One region of the Serratia montpellierensis genome, then DNA from elsewhere that is predicted to be linked to it. Evidence: predicted binding sites of a transcription regulator. Region 1 holds the regulator's gene; each other region holds the start of a gene.
The links. The regulator CRP, encoded in region 1, controls carbon source genes, mostly activating them, when cyclic AMP is high. The targets are predictions, from matches to a motif close to ATGTGANNNNNNTCACAT.

Region 1 (6,078 bases):
GATGGGCATTCTTGCGCAGCAGCCCGCTTTGCCACTGCGGCCATAGCCAAATGGTGCCGCCGAACGCCAGTACGCAGCCGATCAGCGTATCGATCAGGCGCGGTACCAGAAAATGCGAGCCGTTCAGCGCCAGCAGCTGCAGGGTGTAAACCGCCGTGACCGTAAAGCCAATCACCGACAGCCCGTAGTTCTTGCGCGAAACCAGGTAGGCCAGCAGCGTGATCACCAACATGATGCTCAGCGTTTCTCCTTCCGGCAACTGCAGCTGCAACAGCCCGGCCGCCAGCAGCAGCCCGGCAATCGTGCCCAGCGCACGGTGCTGAATACGCACCCGGGTAGCGTTATACCCGTTTTGGCTCACCAGCATGATGGTGAGCAGGATCCAGTAAGGTTTCGGCAGGTTGAACACCGCACCCAGACTGCTGCCGACCGCCAGCGTCACGCCCAGCCGCGCGGCGTTGCGCAGGGCGGTGGATTTGAACGACAGGTAGCTGACCAGCGCCGGCCAAAACGGCAGGCGGTGCTGGCCGGGCATCAGGTCGCGGCGGTACAGCGGATGCTGGGTACGTAGCAGGCGGGCGATGCGGCTGAAGTGGTAGTAACAAAATTGGCCGACCGGGTTATCGGGATGCTGCGCCGCCATTTTTTCCAGCGCTGCCAGCTCATGGGTCATGGAGAAGCGCTTCGAATGTTGATGGTAGAGAATATCGTGCGCCACCACGCGCAGCCGGCCGGCGATCACCTGAGCATTGCGGCGAATGATCGCTTCGGCCTGGCTCTGCTCCACCAGTTTTTGCACCTCTTCCGGCAGGTGCAGGCTGACGGTGATGTGCTCCTGCAGGTCCATCGCCACCTGAAAGGCGCGCTGCAGGCGTTTTTGCTCGAGGTTGTTGGCGTGCGGCAGGAAATTAAGCTGTTGGTACAACAGGCTGATCAGATCCATCACCTTTTGCTGGCGCACCAGCAGCGGCGGCAGCGCGGTTTGCGGATCGGTGTGCTGGGTCAGCAGCGAGTATTTGGCTTCGAAATAGTCCGCCAGTTCCAGGTAGAGTTGGCTCAGCGTTTCGCGCATCGGCTGTTCTTTCCACAGCTTGAACCAGAACCAGGTGAATAAGCCGTACCAGGCAGTGCCGATCGCGTAAAGCAGCGGCGCCTGCCAGATGGGTACCGTACCGGTCGTGCTGAGGGCGAAGATGGCGGCCACCAGCGCCGCCGGCAACAGCCGGGCGTGCAGCGGGCTGATTTCACCGGTGACGCCGAGCAGCAGCGCCAGGCCCAGCATCAGCGCCGGCAGCGGCACGTGCCACAGCAGTGCCTGTTGCAGCAGCACGCTGCTGAAGGCGAACAGCGAACCGCCGACGATCAGCCGTTTAAAGAAGCGCTTATGCGGCGTGTCCAGACCGGCGATATTGCAGCAGGCGGGCACCAGAGAGAACATCAGGCCGAGCTGTAACTGGCCTATCAACAGGCCGAACAGCACCGGCAGACACAACACCAGCGTTTGTCGCAGTGCGTAGTTGATTTCCGGGTGGTAGATCAGGCGGCGCCACATGGCAGAGAGCAGACAAAAAAACGGCGCAGATTGCGCCGTTTCTTCAGGGATTAACGGGTGCCGTAGACGACAATGGTTTTGCCGTGGGCGGAAATCAGGTTTTGATCTTCCAGCATTTTCAGAATACGGCCAACGGTTTCACGCGAGCAGCCGACGATCTGGCCGATCTCCTGGCGGGTAATTTTGATCTGCATGCCGTCCGGGTGAGTCATGGCGTCGGGTTGTTTCGCCAGATTCAGCAGGGTTTGCGCGATGCGGCCGGTAACGTCCAGGAAGGCGAGGTTGCCCACTTTTTCGGAGGTGACCTGCAGGCGGCTCGCCATTTGGGCGGACAGACGCATCAGGATGTCCGGGTTCACCTGGATCAGCTGGCGGAATTTCTTGTAGGAAATTTCGGCCACTTCACAGGCGGTTTTCGCGCGAACCCAGGCGCTGCGCTCCTGGCCTTCTTCGAACAATCCGAGCTCGCCGATGAAATCCCCCTGGTTGAGGTAGGACAGAATCATCTCTTTACCTTCTTCATCCTTGATCAGCACCGCGACGGAGCCTTTCACGATGTAGTAAAGCGTTTCGGCCTTTTCACCTTGGTGAATCAGCGTACTCTTCGATGGATATTTGTGGATATGGCAATGAGACAGGAACCATTCGAGAGTAGGGTCTGTTTGCGGTTTGCCGAGAACCATTCGCTGTTATCCTCTGTTGTTATCGCTGCCTTGTGTCACAGGGGTCAGAGTTCCCTGTAAAACCCACCTGTAGCCGCAGTTATGAGCGAGGGCTACCGGCAAGTTTTGAGGCGTGTCATAAAAATACGCTGTCGCTCTAGCATATTAACTTGCCGTAAGCGCTGCAAGCTACATTCTGTTAACATACCGGTAAAGGAGCCTTTCTCTGGGCGTTTCCCTGAATACAGTGTCCCGGAAAGATTTATTGCGGCTCTGTTTGTAGCACAGAGTAAGGCGGGTGTCTCGTGTTGTCTCGCTTCAGCATGATTAGCATCAGGTTACGTTGCCTGTTTCTATGCGAAAGCGTACTCTGATTTTAAGAAATCAACCGGAGTGACCAGAATGCAGGCAAGAGTTAAGTGGGTGGAAGGGTTAACGTTTTTGGGTGAATCGGCCTCCGGCCACCAGGTGCTGATGGACGGCAACGCCGGTGATAAAGCGCCCAGCCCGATGGAGATGGTGCTGATGTCGGTGGGCGGCTGCAGCGCGATCGACGTGGTATCCATCCTGCAAAAGGGGCGCAACGACGTGCGCGACTGCGAGGTGAAGCTGACCTCCGAGCGCCGCGAAGAAGCCCCGCGGCTGTTCACCCATATCAATCTGCACTTCATCGTTACCGGCCAGGACCTGACCGACAAGATCGTCGAGCGTGCGGTGAACCTGTCAGCGGAGAAATACTGCTCGGTGGCGCTGATGCTCAACAAGGCCGCCACGGTGACCCACAGCTTCGAGATCCGCCAACCGGCGTAATCGAAACGGAGCGCGGCCCGGCGCCGCGCTCAACGCATTTATTCGATCTTCTTGCCTTCCAGCAACCGCTGCACCAGCGGCGCCATGATCAGCTCCATCGCCAGCCCCATCTTGCCACCCGGCACCACTAACGTATTGATATGCGAGATAAACGAGCCCTGCAGCATCGCCAGCAAATAGGGGAAATCTATCTGATCCAGCCCGCGGAAGTGGATCACCACGAAGCTTTCATCCAGTGAGGGAATGGCCTTGGCGGCGAACGGGTTGGAGGTGTCCACCGTCGGCACGCGCTGGAAGTTGATGTGGGTGCGCGAGAACTGCGGCGTGATGTAGTTGATGTAATCTTCCATCGAACGCACCACTGAATCCATTACCGCTTCGCGAGAGTGGCCGCGCTCGCCGGTATCGCGGATCAGTTTCTGTATCCACTCCAGGTTGACGATCGGCACCACGCCGACCAGCAGATCGACGTGGTTGGCCACGTCATGGTGCTCGGTGACCACGCCGCCGTGCAACCCCTCGTAGAACAGCACGTCGGTCGGCGCCGGCAGCGGTTCCCACGGGGTGAAGGTACCCGGCACCTGATTGTAGGGCACCGCTTCGTCGTAGGTGTGCAGATACTTGCGCGAGCGCCCGGTGCCGTTCTTGCCGTAGTCGATAAAGCTCTGCTGCAGCAGACCGAAGTCGTTGGCCTCGGGGCCGAAATAGCTGATGTGTCTGCCCAGATCGCGCGCTTTGCGGATCGCCGCGTCCATTTCCGGCCGGGTGTAGCGATGGAAGCTGTCGCCCTCCAGCTCGGCGGCGCGGATGTTGAGCTGCTGGAAGATCTTACGGAACGCCACGCTGGTGGTGGTAGTGCCGGCGCCGCTGGAACCGGTCACCGCGATAACGGGATGTTTGGCAGACATGGTGGTTGTCACTCCGTGTTGAATGCGCCGGCGTCAGGGGGGTATTGTGGCTCTTGTTGACGCTCTCTATCTCAGGGAAAAAATGGCGCGCGCTAGTTTGCAATGCCCCATTGTTACCTGATTTTTTCCGTCAGTCATAGAACCGTGCGCCACTAAATTTCTTCCTGCCCGGCGCGGAACTGACCGCGCGGCATGATGTTGACGCTCTCGTGCAGTTCCGACCACACCAGCACCACTTCGCCGTTTTTCAGCTGGCGGCGCACGTCCTCCACCTTCTGTTCCAGCGAGCGTTCGTGTTCGCCGTAATCGGTGCCTTCGCGCAGTACAAAGGATTCGATCAGGCTGTTCAGGGTGTCGGTTGCCAGTTCTTGCCAGGGAATGATCACGTCGGGATGTCCAGATAAGGGGAAAGCCAGGCCGGAATGCGATGTTCCAGCCACATGTGCGGTTTTTTCAGCGTGCCACCGACGAAGCCGACGTGGCCGCCGTACTCGGTCAGCTGATATTCAATATTGCGCGGCAGGCCGGCGACGTCGGGGATCACCTCATGGGTCATGAAGGGATCGTCCTTCGCATGGATGATCAGCAGCGGCGTCTGGACAGCCGGCAACAGCGGCAGGGCGCTGCAGCGGCGATAATAGTCGGTAGCGTCGCTGAAGCCGTGAATGCGCGAGGTGATGGCGTCGTCGAATTCGCGGATGCGCCGCAACCCGTTCAGCTGTGACAGTTTGAGCGGCAGGGTGTCCGGGTAGTGCAACAGCTTGCGGGTGGCGTTTTGTTTCAGCTGCCCCAGCAGGTAGCGCTGATAAACGCGGGAGAAACCTTGCTCCATGCGGTAGGCGCAAGGCTCCAGCATCAGCGGCGCCGAGACCACCACCGCCGCCTGCAGCAGGCTGTCGGCGCCTTGCTGTGCCAGATAGCAGGCCAGCATGTTGCCGCCGAGCGAAACGCCTACCGCCGCGGTCGGCACCTCGCCGTAGCGGTCGCGCAGCCAGCGCAGGAAGATGCGCGCTTCTTCGGTTTCACCGGAGTGGTAGATGCGCTGCTTGCGGTTGGGCACGCCGCTGCAGCCGCGAAAGTGCATCACCACGCCGAGCCAGCCGCGCTCACGCCAGGCGTTGAGCAGGCCATGCGCGTAGGGGCTGTAGAAGCTGCCTTCCAGGCCGTGGAACAGCACCGCGCGCGGTTTGTCGCGCGCCTGCGCCGGATCTTCGCTCCAGGCGAGATCGACGAAATCACCGTCGGGCAATTCCAGCCGTTGCCAATGCGGTTTCAATAACACGCGGCGGCGCACCAACCGCGGCAACAGCGTTTGCAGGTGCGGGTTACTGGCCCCGGTCAGAGGGCGAAAGACGTCATGCATAGGCTGAGTAAAAATGTTGTGGGCGGCTATTGTGAGATCCCTAGCGCACTGTTAGCTTCAATACCAAGAACTAACAATGATACTGCAAAAAAGCGCCTTGGGTGAGGAGCACCCGTGCCATGGAACCGAGTTTATTCCTTTCGATGCTGGGCTTCCTGTGGGTCGCCGCCATCACGCCTGGCCCCAATAACCTGCTGTTGACCACCTCCGGCGCTAACTTCGGCTTTATGCGATCGCTGTGGCTGATGGTCGGTATCATGCTCGGCATGCAAAGCATTTTGCTGCTGGTGGCCTTCGGCGTCGGCAGCCTGATCCTGATCTACCCGTCGCTGCACCTGATCCTGAAAATCCTCGGCAGTCTGTACCTGCTGTGGCTGGCGTGGAAAGTCGCCACCGCCGCCTATGAAAAACTGGAAACCGACGTGGCGCCGCCGCAGCCGGTGCGGCTGTATCAGGGCTGGCTGCTGCAGTTCCTCAACCCGAAAGCCTGGCTGATGGCGCTGGGGGCGGTGGCCAGCTTCAGCCTGGCGGGCGATAAGTACAACGGTTCCATTGCGGCGATCGCGCTGGGCATTTTTGTGGTCAACATTGTCGCAGGCATTATCTGGCTGGCGTTCGGCACCGTGATCGGCCGCCTGCTGCGCAGCAAAAAGGCTTGGGTTATCTTCAACGTTTCCATGGGGTTGTTGACCGCAGCCTGTGTGTTACTGATCTGGCATTAAGGAGCGAACGATGGCGGAAAATTATTATCATGTGGTTGCCTTTACCGGCAAAGGGCTGCGC
Region 2 (6,078 bases), on a different contig from region 1:
TTTTGTACCGGGTAACAGTACGGCAGGCGCAAAGGCAGTGATAACGGAATAATTTTCGCATGATCGCGAGTTTTTTTGCTGAAGAGGCCGGCGTCGCCGCCGGCGCAAAACGTCAGATGTTTTCCAGATCGATGCCGCGCGTTTTCGGGCCGAACAGCCCGATCACCAGCATCACGATCAGCATGCTGGCGACGATAAACGCGATCACCCCCAGCGAGCCGCCGTACTGCAAGATAATGCCGATAATGATGCTGCTGAATACCGTCGACAGCCGGCTAAAGGAGTAACAGAAACCGACGGCGCGGGCGCGGATATGGGTCGGGAAGATCTCGGATTGATACGAGTGGTAGCTGTAGGTCAGCCAGGCGTTGGACCAGGTGATAAAGAAGCCGCACAGGATCAGCCACAGCGGGTTGTTCTGCAGCGCGAACAGCGAGCCGAAGATCACCGTCACCAGGCAAGACAACACGATCTGCCACTTGTTCTCCATCTTGTCGGCGTAGAAGCTGCACAGCAGCGAGCCGAGCGGGTAGGCCAGCGTGATGAAGAAAGCGTACAGCAGGCTGTGCGTGACCGAGGCACCCTTGCCCGACAGCAGCGCCGGCAGCCAGTTGCCGAAGCCGAAGAAGCCGATAGCCTGAAAGAAATTCATCACCACCAGCATCAGCGTGCGATCGCGGTACTGCGGCGCCCAGATGTCGCGAAAGCGGCCGCGCGGCGGCGCCCCCTCGGCATCGTCTACCGGGCGCGACGGGAAGTCCGTGGCCGCCACGCCGCAGCGCCGTTCCATATCCCGCATCACTTGCCGGGCCTGCGCATAGCGCCGCTGCTGCACCAGCCAGCGCGGCGACTCCGGCAGCCCCTTGCGCACCAGCCAGATCACCAGCGAAGCCAGCGCGCCGGCGATCACCACGTAGCGCCAGCCGCTCAGGCCCAAAATCGTCTGCGGCACCAGCCACCAGGACATCAGCGCCACCGCCGGTACCGACAGGAACTGCACGAAGAACGCGAAGGCAAAAGCCCGGGTGCGCAGATGCGCGGGCACCCACTCCGTCAGGTAGGTGTCGATGGTCACCAGCTCGATGCCGAGCCCGACGCCCACCAGAAAGCGCAGAAAGATCACCCATTCCGCCTGCTGTTGAAACGCCAACAGCAGCGAGAAGGCGCCGTACCAGATCAGGGCGAACATAAAGGTGGCACGCCGGCCGAAGCGATCGGCGTACGGGCTCAGCAGGCTGGCGCCGACGAACAGGCCAAGAAAGGTGGCGGAGGCGAAGGCCGCCTGGTCCGACACGCCGAAGACGCCCTGCGCGCCGGTGTGGAAAATGCCGTCGGCGATAAGGCCGGTGCTGATATAGCCGGTCTGGAACAGATCGTAGAGTTCGAAAAAGCCGCCCAGCGACAGCAGAATGATAAAACGCCACAGACCGGCCGACGCGGGCAAGGCGTCGATTCTGGCCGCCAAATCCCGCGCATGGATCGGCGACGCCGCTACAGAGTCACTCACCGTTAACCTCGCATTAACATTTTTGATGACTTTCTATGCTAGCGAAGCGGCGTCGGAGTTAAATTTTTAATTAGCAGACTATGAAAAAAAGTTAAGCATAAAACGCTGCAGCGGCCTGTTTTATAGCAGGAAAATGCAACCTGGGATGCCGCAGCGGCATCCCGAATCGGTGGCTTAACGGCTGGGGTGCTGCTGCAGCCGTTCGCTGCGGTAGACGCTCAGCAGGCACCAGCCGAGGGCGATCAGCGCCAGCGGCGCGGCGACGAAACCGATATTGCCCATGCCCAGATGCAAGCTCACCTGGTTGCCCAGCAGCGCCCCGCTGCCGATGCCGAAGTTGTACAGGCCGGAGAAGATCGCCATCGCCACGTCGGTGGCGTCCGGCGCCAGGCTCAGCACTTTGGCCTGCATCGACAGGCCGATGGCCATGATCGCCATGCCCCAGAAGATGCACAGCACGGTCAGGTGGCTTTCGCTGCCGGCGGCCGGCAACAGCAGCAGCAGGCTCAACGTCAGCAGCGCGATGGCGCCGATAAAGAAGCCGGAAGGGAAACGCTCGCTGTAGCGGCTGAACAGCAGGCTGCCGACGATGCCGGCGGCGCCGAACAGCAGCAGCATCAGCGTGGTGAAGTTCTCCGAGAGCCCGGCCACGGTCTGGATAAACGGCTCGATGTAGCTGTAGGCGGTGAAGTGCGCCGTCACCACGATGACGGTCAGCATGTACAGCGCCAGCAGCGCCGGGCGTTTGAACAGCAGCGGCACGCTGGCCAGCGAACCGGAGTGCTCGCTTTTCAGCACCGGCAGCAGGCGCCACAGCAGCACCAGCGCCAGGGTGGCGCACACCGCGATGCCGATAAAGGTCATGCGCCAGCCGAGCAGCTGCCCCACCACCCGCCCAAGCGGCAGCCCGAGCACCATCGCCAGCGCGGTGCCGCCCGCCAGCAGGCTCAGCGCCTGGGCTTTCTTGCCCGGCGGCGCCACGCGGATCGCCAGCGAGGCGGTGATCGACCAAAACACCGAGTGCGCCAGCGCCACGCCGGCGCGCGAGATAACCAGCGTGGTAAAGTCCCAGGCCACGGCGGTCAGGATGTGACTGGCGATAAACAGCATGAACACGCCGATCAGCAGCTTGCGGCGCTCGATTTTGCTGGTCAGCAGCATGCACGCCAACGAGGCGGCGGCGACAATCCAGGCGTAAATGGTGATGATCAGGCCGACCTGTTCGGTTTGCATCGAGAAGCTGGCGGCGATATCGCTCAGCAGGCCGACCGGGATAAATTCGGTGGTGTTGAAGATAAAGGCCGAGACGGCGATGATAACCACGCGCAACCAGGCGGTTGAGCGCGAAACGGGAGCGTGTTCCATGATAAACAAAATCCGGACAGGTGCGGGCAAGTAGCGATATTTTAACCAACCGGCCCGCTAAATGCGATACGCGTCACACTTTAATTGTGTGGTTTTTTTCGCCGCATTTCGACACATTCGCAGACACACGGTTGCACAAATGCTGTGCTAATCTCTTGAAGCGTACCAATTTTTCCTGCCGCTCTTCCCTTCCGGCCCCCGCAGACGACGCGCCACGCCGAAGAACCGCGCGCAGTGTCCATTTGGCGTTTTCTGAGGCGAGGTCATTATGTCCGCGATTTATGATTGGTCCGTGCTCGCATTGCGCAATGTTTACGATCGCCGCATTCAGGGCAAACCGGTGCTCGACAGCGCCGCGCTGTTCCCCGACGCCGAACGTTTCACCGCCCAATGGCGGCAGATCCGCGAAGAGGCGCTGACCGTCGCCCACGATCTGCACAATATTCCGCGCTTCCACGAGATCATGATCCAGCAGGCGTCGATCTCCGCCAACGACGCGCGCGACTGGCGCATGTTCATCATGAAGGCCTACGGCCAGCCGATCGCCCGCAACCTGGCGCGTTGCCCGACGCTGGCGGCGCTGATCGCTTCGTCGCCGGACGTGCTGTCCGCCTCGCTCTCCTTCCTGGCGCCCGGCAAACAGGTGCCGCCCCACCGCGGGCCGTTCCGCGGCATTCTGCGCGGCTATCTGGTGCTGGACATGCCCAAACGCGCCGACGGGGTGCCGGCGGCGGTGCTGAAAGTGGACGGCCGCGAATACCGGCTGCACGAGGGGGAGTTCATGCTGTGGGACGATACCTTCGAACACGAGGTGTGGAACGACAGCGCGCAGGTGCGCACCGTACTGCTGCTGGACATCCGCCGCCGCGACATGCCCGGCGGGCTGCGGCTGCTCTCCAGCGCCATCATCGCCCTGGTGCGGCTGAACGTGCGCTGGATGCAGCGCCAGTTCTGAACACGGGCATCCCTGCCCAAGGGCGGCGCTCAGCCGCCGCCCAGATAGGCCTTTCTCACCTCCGGATCGTTCAACAGCTCCTGGCCGCTGCCGCTGAGGCGGATCTGGCCGTTGACCATCACATAGCCGCGATCGGACAGCTTCAGCGCGTGGTTAGCGTTCTGCTCCACCAGAAACAGCGTCATGCCGCTGCGGGTCAGCTCACGTAGTACGCCGAAGATCTGCCGCACCACGATCGGCGCCAGTCCCAGGCTCGGCTCGTCCAGCAGCAGCAGCTTCGGCCGGCTCATCAGCGCGCGGGCGATCGCCAGCATCTGCTGCTCGCCGCCGGACAGGGTCATCGCCCGCTGATTGCGCCGCTCCTTGAGGCGCGGAAACAGCTCGAACATGCGCGGCAAATCCTCGTCCAGGTAGCGATTGCCGACGGTGATGGTGCCCATCAGCAGGTTCTCCTCCACGCTCATGTCCGGAAAGATGCGCCGCCCTTCCGGCGCCTGCGCGATGCCGCCGGCCGCCACGTAGTGCGTGGAGCGGCGGCTGATGTCCTCGCCGCTAAACAGGATCTGCCCGCCGGCGATACGCGGCTGGCCGAAGATCGACATCAACAGCGTGGATTTGCCCGCGCCGTTGGCGCCGATCAGCGCCACCGTCTCCCCGGCGTTAACCTGCAGCGACACCTGACGCAGCGCCTGGATCGGCCCGTAAAACACGTCCACTTCGCGAAATTCCAGCATCGCCTCGCTCATCCCGCCAGCTCCTCTTCGTCCGCGCCCAGGTAGGCGGCGATCACCGCCTCGTTGTGCTGGATCTCCTGCGGCGTGCCACGGGCGATCACGTCGCCGTGATCGAGCACGATCACCCGATCGGAGATCTCCATCACCATGCCCATGTCATGCTCGATCAGCAGCACCGTGATGCCGTGATGCTGGCGCAGAAAACGGATGATGCGGCTCAGCGTGGCCGTCTCCACCGGGTTCAGCCCGGCGGCCGGCTCGTCGAGGCAGATCATTTCCGGCGCGGTGCACATGGCGCGAGCGATCTCCAGCCGCCGCTGCTGGCCGTAGGACATCTCCCCCGCCAGCCGGTTGGCGCAGTCCACCAGATCCACCACCTCCAGCCAGTAGAAGGCGTGATCCAGCGCGGCGCTTTCCGCACGGCGGTAGCCCGGCGTATTCAGCACCCCGGCGATCAGGTTGCGGTTGCTCTGCATGTGCTGCGCCACCAGCAGGTTCTCCACCACCGACATTTCGCGGAACAGACGGATATTCTGGAAGGTGCGCGCCAGCCCGGCGCGGTTGACCAGGTGGGTGCCGCCGAACATCTTGTAATAGAGGCGCGAGCCGAGCCGCTTCGGGCGAATCCAATCGCCGGCGCGAAACTTCTGCCCCAGCACCTGGATCACGTCGGTCGGCCGCTTGTGGGTATTGAGCAGGATCACGCCGCCGCTGGCGCGGTAAAAACCAGTCAGGCAGTTGAACACCGTGGTCTTGCCGGCGCCGTTGGGGCCAATCAGGGCAGTGATGGAGCCGCGCTCCACCTCCAGATTGACGTCGTTCAGCGCTTTGATGCCGCCAAAGCGCATCATCAGGTGCTCCACCCGCAAAATGGCGTCGCTCATGGCGCCACCCCCTTGCGTTCGGCGAAGCTGGCGCGGCTGATGCGCACCAGCCCGCGCGGCCGCCAGATCATCATCGCCACCATCAGCACGCCGAACAGCAGCACCCGGTATTCCGCGAAGCTGCGCAGCAGCTCCGGCGCCACCGTCAGCACGAAGGCCGCCAGCACCACGCCGAGGGTGGAGCCCATGCCGCCCAGCACCACGATCGCCAGGATCAGCGCGGATTCGAAGAAGGTGAACGAGGTCGGATTGACGAAGCCCTGATAGGTGGCGAAAAACACCCCTGCCAGGCCGGCGGTGGAGGCGCCCAGCATAAACGCCGACAGCTTCACCAGTACGTGATTCAGCCCGAGAGAGCGGCAGGCAATCTCATCTTCGCGCAGCGCCTCCCAGGCGCGGCCGATCGGCATGCGCGTCAGCCGGTGCTTGATATACAGCACCAGCAGCACCACCAAAAACAACACCGCGTAGATGAAAATGAACTTGAGATTCGGGTTGTAATCGATGCCGAGAAACTCGTGGATCGGCACGCCGCCCTCTTTGGCGCGGCGGCCGAATTCCAGGCCGAACACCGTCGGCGCCGGCACCGAGACGCCGTTCGGCCCGCCGGTAAGCGACATCCAGTTGTTAAGC
Region 3 (6,078 bases), on a different contig from region 1:
TCAGAGGAATCAAACCGCCGATGCCGGCGTTGATGGGCAAGAACAGGACGCCTGCGCCGATGGCGGTGCCGTACAGGCCCAACATCCACATGGTATCCGTTTTACGCCAGGTACTGCTGGAGCCCGAGGCCGCAGAGGCAATTGTGCCGGTCTGTGTAGTGTCCATAAATATCTCCGAAGTGAACACGAATTTAAAATTAAAAGGCAAAACTTAAGGTTAAACCGTCAAACGTCCTATTCAGGCAACGCTTGCGGTAAGAATCAGGTGTTGCTTGCGGGGATGTTTTGGCGTCCCCCTGGTTGTTTATTGTGTTCATTACCAAGGCACAGCGCCGGGTAATTCACTAAAGACTTTCCACCGTCACGGGTGATAAAAGTCGTTACCGCTGCCGACAGGTCTTTGCCTGTCGATTTTTGTTGGCGGCAAGATAACGATTTACAGTAGAAACAACCGTGATCCTGCTCTCAAATGCGCAATATGTGCAGTTATCCGCTTTTTTATCGATTTTTCGCGCATTTGTTGCACATTTGTGTAAGATTTTGTGCTGAGAACGCTCTCATAAAACTTTCTGCGATTATGCGGGTTGTACAATAATCAGCCGGATAAAGCGCTGTGCTCAGCAGCAAGCCGAGCAATATATTTTATGCGTGGTTTTGGATCTAGCGAAAAACCCGGATTAAGCAGTTTTAGTGACGTAGATCACATTGTGTTTTTAAGTAAAATTCAATTTATCTATTTGTTTTTAATGATTTTTAATTAAAAATCACCGCTAATAACGAAGGGAAATTACTTACGTGGTTAGCGGATAAAAATGCGTAACCATTCATCATATAAATAACAGATAACTAACAGGTATTGGCGAGATTTGCTGCAATCGCTTAAAACGCCGTTTATTTAAACATCCCGGCCTTTGGCGCGATTTATCATATAAAAGCCATAAATAGTCGTTAATTCACGCAGCCGACAGCGTGTTTTGCCTACGAGAAAATAATCACTGGAGTAACCTGTTGCATTTTATTAACCTGATGTTGCGTGCGGATAAGCGAAAAACGCGAATCGATTGCGCATTATTTGTTCATTTTAGAGCAAGGAAAGAGGGGGATTGCAGGGGTGCGCCGCCGGTTTCGACGGCGCAGAAGGCGGATTAATAGCGGGTAGCGATGGCGTTGTCGTTGAAGAACGCCATGAAGTCGGCGTCCGGTTGGCGGTCGCTGATCACCCGATCGAACTGCGTCAGGGGGCCGATACAGGCCGGTTTGGTTTTGCCGAACTTACTGTGGTCTGCCACCAGGATCTTTTGCTGCGCCATCGCCATGGCGCGATGCTTCATCTCCAGCTCGTCAAAGTTGAAGCAGGTGGCGCCGTGCTGCAGGCTGAGGCCGGCGGCGGAGATAAAGGCGATGTTCGGGCAGATGTGATCGAGCTCGTTACGGCCGCTGACGCTGGAAAAGATGTAGTTGTTCGGCTTGAACTCACCGCCGCACAGGATCACTTTGCAGTTCGGTTTGTCCTGCAGCGCCAGGAAGGTGTTCAGCGAATGACAGACGGCGGTGAAGGTCAGCTCGTCGGCGATGGCATCGATGATCGCGGGGGTGGTGGTGCCGCAGTCGAAAAACACCGTATCGTTTTCATTGATCAGCGGTGCTGCCAGCAGGCCGATGCGCCGTTTCTCCGTCACCTGCTTGGCTTTTTGATCGGAAACGAAGTAGTTGGTCACGCCGTTGCTGCGCGGATCGGTCACCACATAGCCGCCGAGCAGTACCACCGCCGCCGGTTCGGCGCTCAGATCGCGGCGAATGGTCATCTCCGAGACCCCCAGCAGCACGGCGGCTTCTTTCAGGTGGATCTTGTCAGCGCGTTTTAACGCCTGAACTAGCCGGTTGATACGTTCTTCGCGCCGCGTTTCCATAGGTCCGTCTTCCCACAGGTAGTAGAGGTAAAGGGCGTGCCGGCGTGTCCGGCGCTAAACACAACAATGCGGGGCAATATCGGGCCGCCTTGGCCGCCCGTATTGTCCCGCATCGGAGTGTATTGGCTGTGCCCGTCAGGGCATGCCGACGATCAGTAGCTGCCTGCCGCCGGCTGAGCGCCGGACACGATGGCGACGCCGGAGCTGGTGCCGATACGCGTGGCGCCGGCGTTGATCATCTTCTCGGCGGTGGCGCGATCGCGCACGGCGCCGGAAGCTTTCACGCCCATCTCGCTGCCCACGGTCTCGCGCATCAGTTTGACGTGCTCTTCCCGAGCGCCGCCGGTGCTGAAGCCGGTGGAAGTTTTCACGAAGGCCACATCGAGTTCGCGACACATTTCACAAACCTGGACGATCTGCGCATCGCTGAGCAGGCAGGTTTCCAATATTACCTTCAACGGGATCGCCGCGCAAACCTCGCGCACGGCGGCGATGTCGGCTTTCACCTCGTCCAGCAGGCCGCTTTTCAACCAACCGACGTTGATCACCATATCGATCTCTTGCGCGCCGGCGGCGATCGCCGCTTTGGCTTCAAAGGCTTTGGCAACGGTCAGGCCGGCGCCCAGCGGGAAACCGATCACCGAGCAGACTTTCACGGTGCTTTCCTGCAGCAGTTGGGCTGCCAGCGGCACGTAGCCGGAGTTGACGCACACCGCATAGAAGTTGTGCTGCTGCGCTTCTTCGCACAGCTTGGCGATCTGCAGTTCGGTGGCGTCCATCGCCAGCAGGGTGTGGTCAACGTAGCTGGCGTAATCGATGGTTTCGGTGGTCATCGCGATTCCTTAGTGAGGTTAAGACAGTAAGCGGGATGGGTAATGTGAAAATAATAACATTCAGATGCCGATAAACCTAGCGATGTTTAAAAAATGTCGGCCAGATCGTCGCTATCAGGCTGTTATAGGTATAACTTAAAGGCGTTTTATTTGTTATTTAAATAACATTTCAGGGCTCGCGGCCTGCGCGGGCGAAACGTCGAGGGAAAAAAGATGAAGATCAACATCGATCTGGCTCCTGAAGCTTTCGGGGCGCATCGGCAGGAACTGTTCCGCAATGCGGATTTCGCGGTGAGCACGCATCGCTGCACAGAACGCGGGCCGATGCTGACGTTGGCAAATCACCGTGGCGCACTGACGGTTTTGCCGTATCAGGGCCTCACGATCTGGGACGCTGAGTTTGACGGTTATTCGCTGAAGTCGGGCCGGCGCAGCGTAAAGGGCGCCGGAAGAAAGCGCGCCGACGACGCCGCATTCTGCCCCGCCTGGCCGCATCAGGACGGTGAGCCGCTGCAGATGCAACGCGTGTGGATCCAGCTGGCGGGCGATGAGCTGACATTGCACGGCGAGGGGGAGCGGGCGGGTGGGCGTTGGCGCATCGGCCCGGCGCTGCGTCTGGCGGCGCAGAGCGCGCAGTTCGCCATTGAGATGACGGTCACCAACCTGGCTGAGCGGCCGCAGCCGCTGCGCTATGTGTGTCATCTCAACTACGACTGCATTCCCGATGCGGTATTCCGTCAGAACCTGCCGACGCCGGCGCTGTTGGGGGATGCGCTCGGGCAGGAACTGCTGTGCTCCGACGATCTGTCGCGCTATGTGGATCAGGCCGAGTTCTTTATGCTGGCGCCGCAAGGCCGGCGCTATGTGACGCGCTTCGCCACCGGGCAATTCAACTATGGCCTGCGGCGCATCGCCGTTCAGGGCAACCGGCGGTTGCTGGCTTTTATCCAGCCGGCGAACTGTCGCCCGAATGCGCCGGAGGAAGAGGCAGGAATGATGCTGGGGGCGGGAAAAACGCGGGCGTTTTGCGTGACCACCGGCGTGGTCTGAAATAACGGGGCGGTAACGCCCCGGTCATGTTGTGCAGTTACTCTTTCACCCAGCCACGGCGAATGGCGAAGGCGAACAGGAAACGATACAGGCGCGACAGCTTGTCGGCGATGACATCGCCGAACAGATTCCACACCAGCTGGGCGAACAGGCAGCCGACCAGGCCGAGCAGGAAACCGCCGACCATATCCAGCGGCCAGTGCACGCCGAGGTAAACGCGTGACCAGGCGATACCGATGGCGACGATCATCAGCAGCACGCCGGACCAGACCCGGTGCCAGAACAGGAACGCCAGCGCAAAGGTAAAGATGGCGGTGCCGTGATCGCTCGGGAACGAGCTGTCCGGCGCATGTGCCAGGAAGGTATAGCCGACGCCGGCGACGAACGGGCGCTCATGCGGCAGCAGCGCGCCGATGGTGGCGGCGGCGAGCATGGCGAACAGCAGCGCGATAGTGGTTTTCGCTACCACCTGGCGCTGCGAAACCAGCTGGCTTTGCGGCCCCCACAGCCACAGGCCGACGATCAGCAGCGGCACGATGATGATCAGATCGCGTGCCAAAAAGGTGGCGAAATCGATCATCCATTCGGGAGACGCCGGGGTCGCATTGATCCAGGCGAAAAGAAAATGGTTTAACTGTTCCATAACCGTTACCTCGTTTTGCGGCGCCAATAGCCGCTAACCGTCCAATAAATAGCCAACTGGCTTAACCAAACCCACCAACCTGCCCACAGGTTATGGGTAAGAAAATGTGCGCCGCGCATGATCTGGCCAAAGCCCATCAGCATGCCGAGCGCAATGCCGCCCCACCAGCACCACCAGGCCAAGCGCGGACGCTGCGGATAAAACAGGAAAAACAACGCCATGATCGCGAAACCGCTTGAGGCGTGCCCGCCGGGGAAGCAGCGGCCGGGGCCTGGCAGCGCCGGTACCGTGCCGAACAGCGGGAAAGACATCGCCTTGCCGCCATACTCGATCAGATCCCACGGGCAGGAGTGCGCACTGGTGGCCTTGAGAATGCCCACCACCAATGGGCCGATACCGATCAACAACATGGCCACGATCAGGCGTGCGCTGCGGCGATAGATACCCCAAAACAGCGTCAGCACCGCCCCGACGATCACTATTTGCTTCAGCAGGCGGTGGTTGATCAGGTCCAGCCAATAATTGTTTTGCCACGGGAAATGCCCGCTGGCGGCATCGTACCAAGCGTTACTGATCGCCCAGTCCAGCTGTTCGTTGCGGGAGAGCCACAGGAACACCAACCCGCTGATCAGCAGGCCAAAAACTTGCCAACGGTAAAAGGATGCCGGCAGGGAGTAAAGGGCGGTTGTCTTAATTTGCGGTGTCGTTGAGGATTGATTTAATGATGATTCTGGATTCACGCGCAGGCTCGGTGACAGGATTGAATAACGCCACTGTAATAATTCTGTCTTAAGAAAACCTTAGTCCCCCGGTAAGAAAACCCTATCCGAGGCCACCGCCTTCGGCTAAGGTGATCGTTTGCTTTTTTTCGGGATGAGAGTGTGGTGATGCAGAATAAAGCGCGTGTCTTACTGTTGGCAGCCGCCGGTGCGGCCTTTTCTCCGCTGAGCTTTGGCCAACCTGCGGCGGCCGGGCCGATCGTGGTACAGGGCGCCATGCCGGTGGAGGCGGAACGTTTCGCCCAGCGGTTGGAAAACCCGCGTGAGGAGCAGGTTGGCGGCTGGCGCTTTTGGCACGGTACCGTAGACGGCTACCCGGTGGTGGTGTCGGAGACGCTGAAGGGCATGTCCAACGCCGCGGCGGCCACGGCGATCGCCGCCACGCAGTTTCACCCGGTGGCGATCATTAATCAGGGCACCGCCGGCGGCCATGACCCGGCACTGAAAGTATATGACATCGTGCTGGGCAAATATTCGGTCAATCTCGGGGCGTTCAAAACACCGGCCAAGGCGTTGGGGGAAGGCAGCGACTCGCGTCAGTGGCAGCCGATGGATCTGTTGGCTTCCAAGGGCAGCGCCGGCGAGGACCAAAAGGCGCACAGCCTGCGCCAGTTTCCCGCCGACCCCAAACTGCTGGCGATTGCGCAAAGCGTTAAGAGCGATTACCGACAGGGCAAGGTAGTGGAAGGGGTGATCGGCTCGGCCGACGTATGGAACAGCGAGCTGGATCGCATTCGCTATTTCCACGACAGCTACCGGACGTCGGTCGAAGAGATGGAGACCGCCTCCGCCGCGCAGATCGCCGCCGAGTTCAAGGTGCCGTTCGTCGGCATTCGCGTGTTGTCCAACAACATCACCAATCA

Region 2: a site for CRP is predicted at 2,934-2,951, ahead of FUU19_RS16330 (sugar transporter). Genes of this name have one in related genera too.
Region 3: a site for CRP is predicted at 2,786-2,803, ahead of deoC (deoxyribose-phosphate aldolase). Genes of this name have one in related genera too.

The regions. Positions count from the first base shown of each region.
Region 1 is NZ_VOSN01000004.1:194,294-200,371, forward strand. Features, by position in the region: gene FUU19_RS05045 (YccS/YhfK family putative transporter) at 1-1,552, opposite strand, end outside; gene crp (cAMP-activated global transcriptional regulator CRP) at 1,603-2,235, opposite strand; gene FUU19_RS05055 (OsmC family protein) at 2,617-3,024, shown strand; gene FUU19_RS05060 (phosphoribulokinase) at 3,063-3,932, opposite strand; gene FUU19_RS05065 (YheU family protein) at 4,085-4,318, opposite strand; gene FUU19_RS05070 (hydrolase) at 4,315-5,295, opposite strand; gene FUU19_RS05075 (LysE family translocator) at 5,415-6,017, shown strand; gene FUU19_RS05080 (PhzF family phenazine biosynthesis protein) at 6,028-6,078, shown strand, end outside.
Region 2 is NZ_VOSN01000013.1:963,460-969,537, forward strand. Features, by position in the region: gene FUU19_RS16325 (MFS transporter) at 113-1,507, opposite strand; gene FUU19_RS16330 (sugar transporter) at 1,682-2,872, opposite strand; gene FUU19_RS16335 (aspartyl/asparaginyl beta-hydroxylase domain-containing protein) at 3,141-3,827, shown strand; gene FUU19_RS16340 (ABC transporter ATP-binding protein) at 3,857-4,573, opposite strand; gene FUU19_RS16345 (ABC transporter ATP-binding protein) at 4,570-5,445, opposite strand; gene livM (high-affinity branched-chain amino acid ABC transporter permease LivM) at 5,442-6,078, opposite strand, start outside.
Region 3 is NZ_VOSN01000005.1:282,448-288,525, reverse strand. Features, by position in the region: gene FUU19_RS06735 (HAAAP family serine/threonine permease) at 1-166, opposite strand, end outside; gene deoR (DNA-binding transcriptional repressor DeoR) at 1,146-1,910, opposite strand; gene deoC (deoxyribose-phosphate aldolase) at 2,063-2,743, opposite strand; gene FUU19_RS06720 (aldose epimerase family protein) at 2,957-3,793, shown strand; gene ybjG (undecaprenyl-diphosphate phosphatase) at 3,831-4,436, opposite strand; gene FUU19_RS06710 (phosphatase PAP2 family protein) at 4,442-5,176, opposite strand; gene FUU19_RS06705 (5'-methylthioadenosine/S-adenosylhomocysteine nucleosidase) at 5,324-6,078, shown strand, end outside.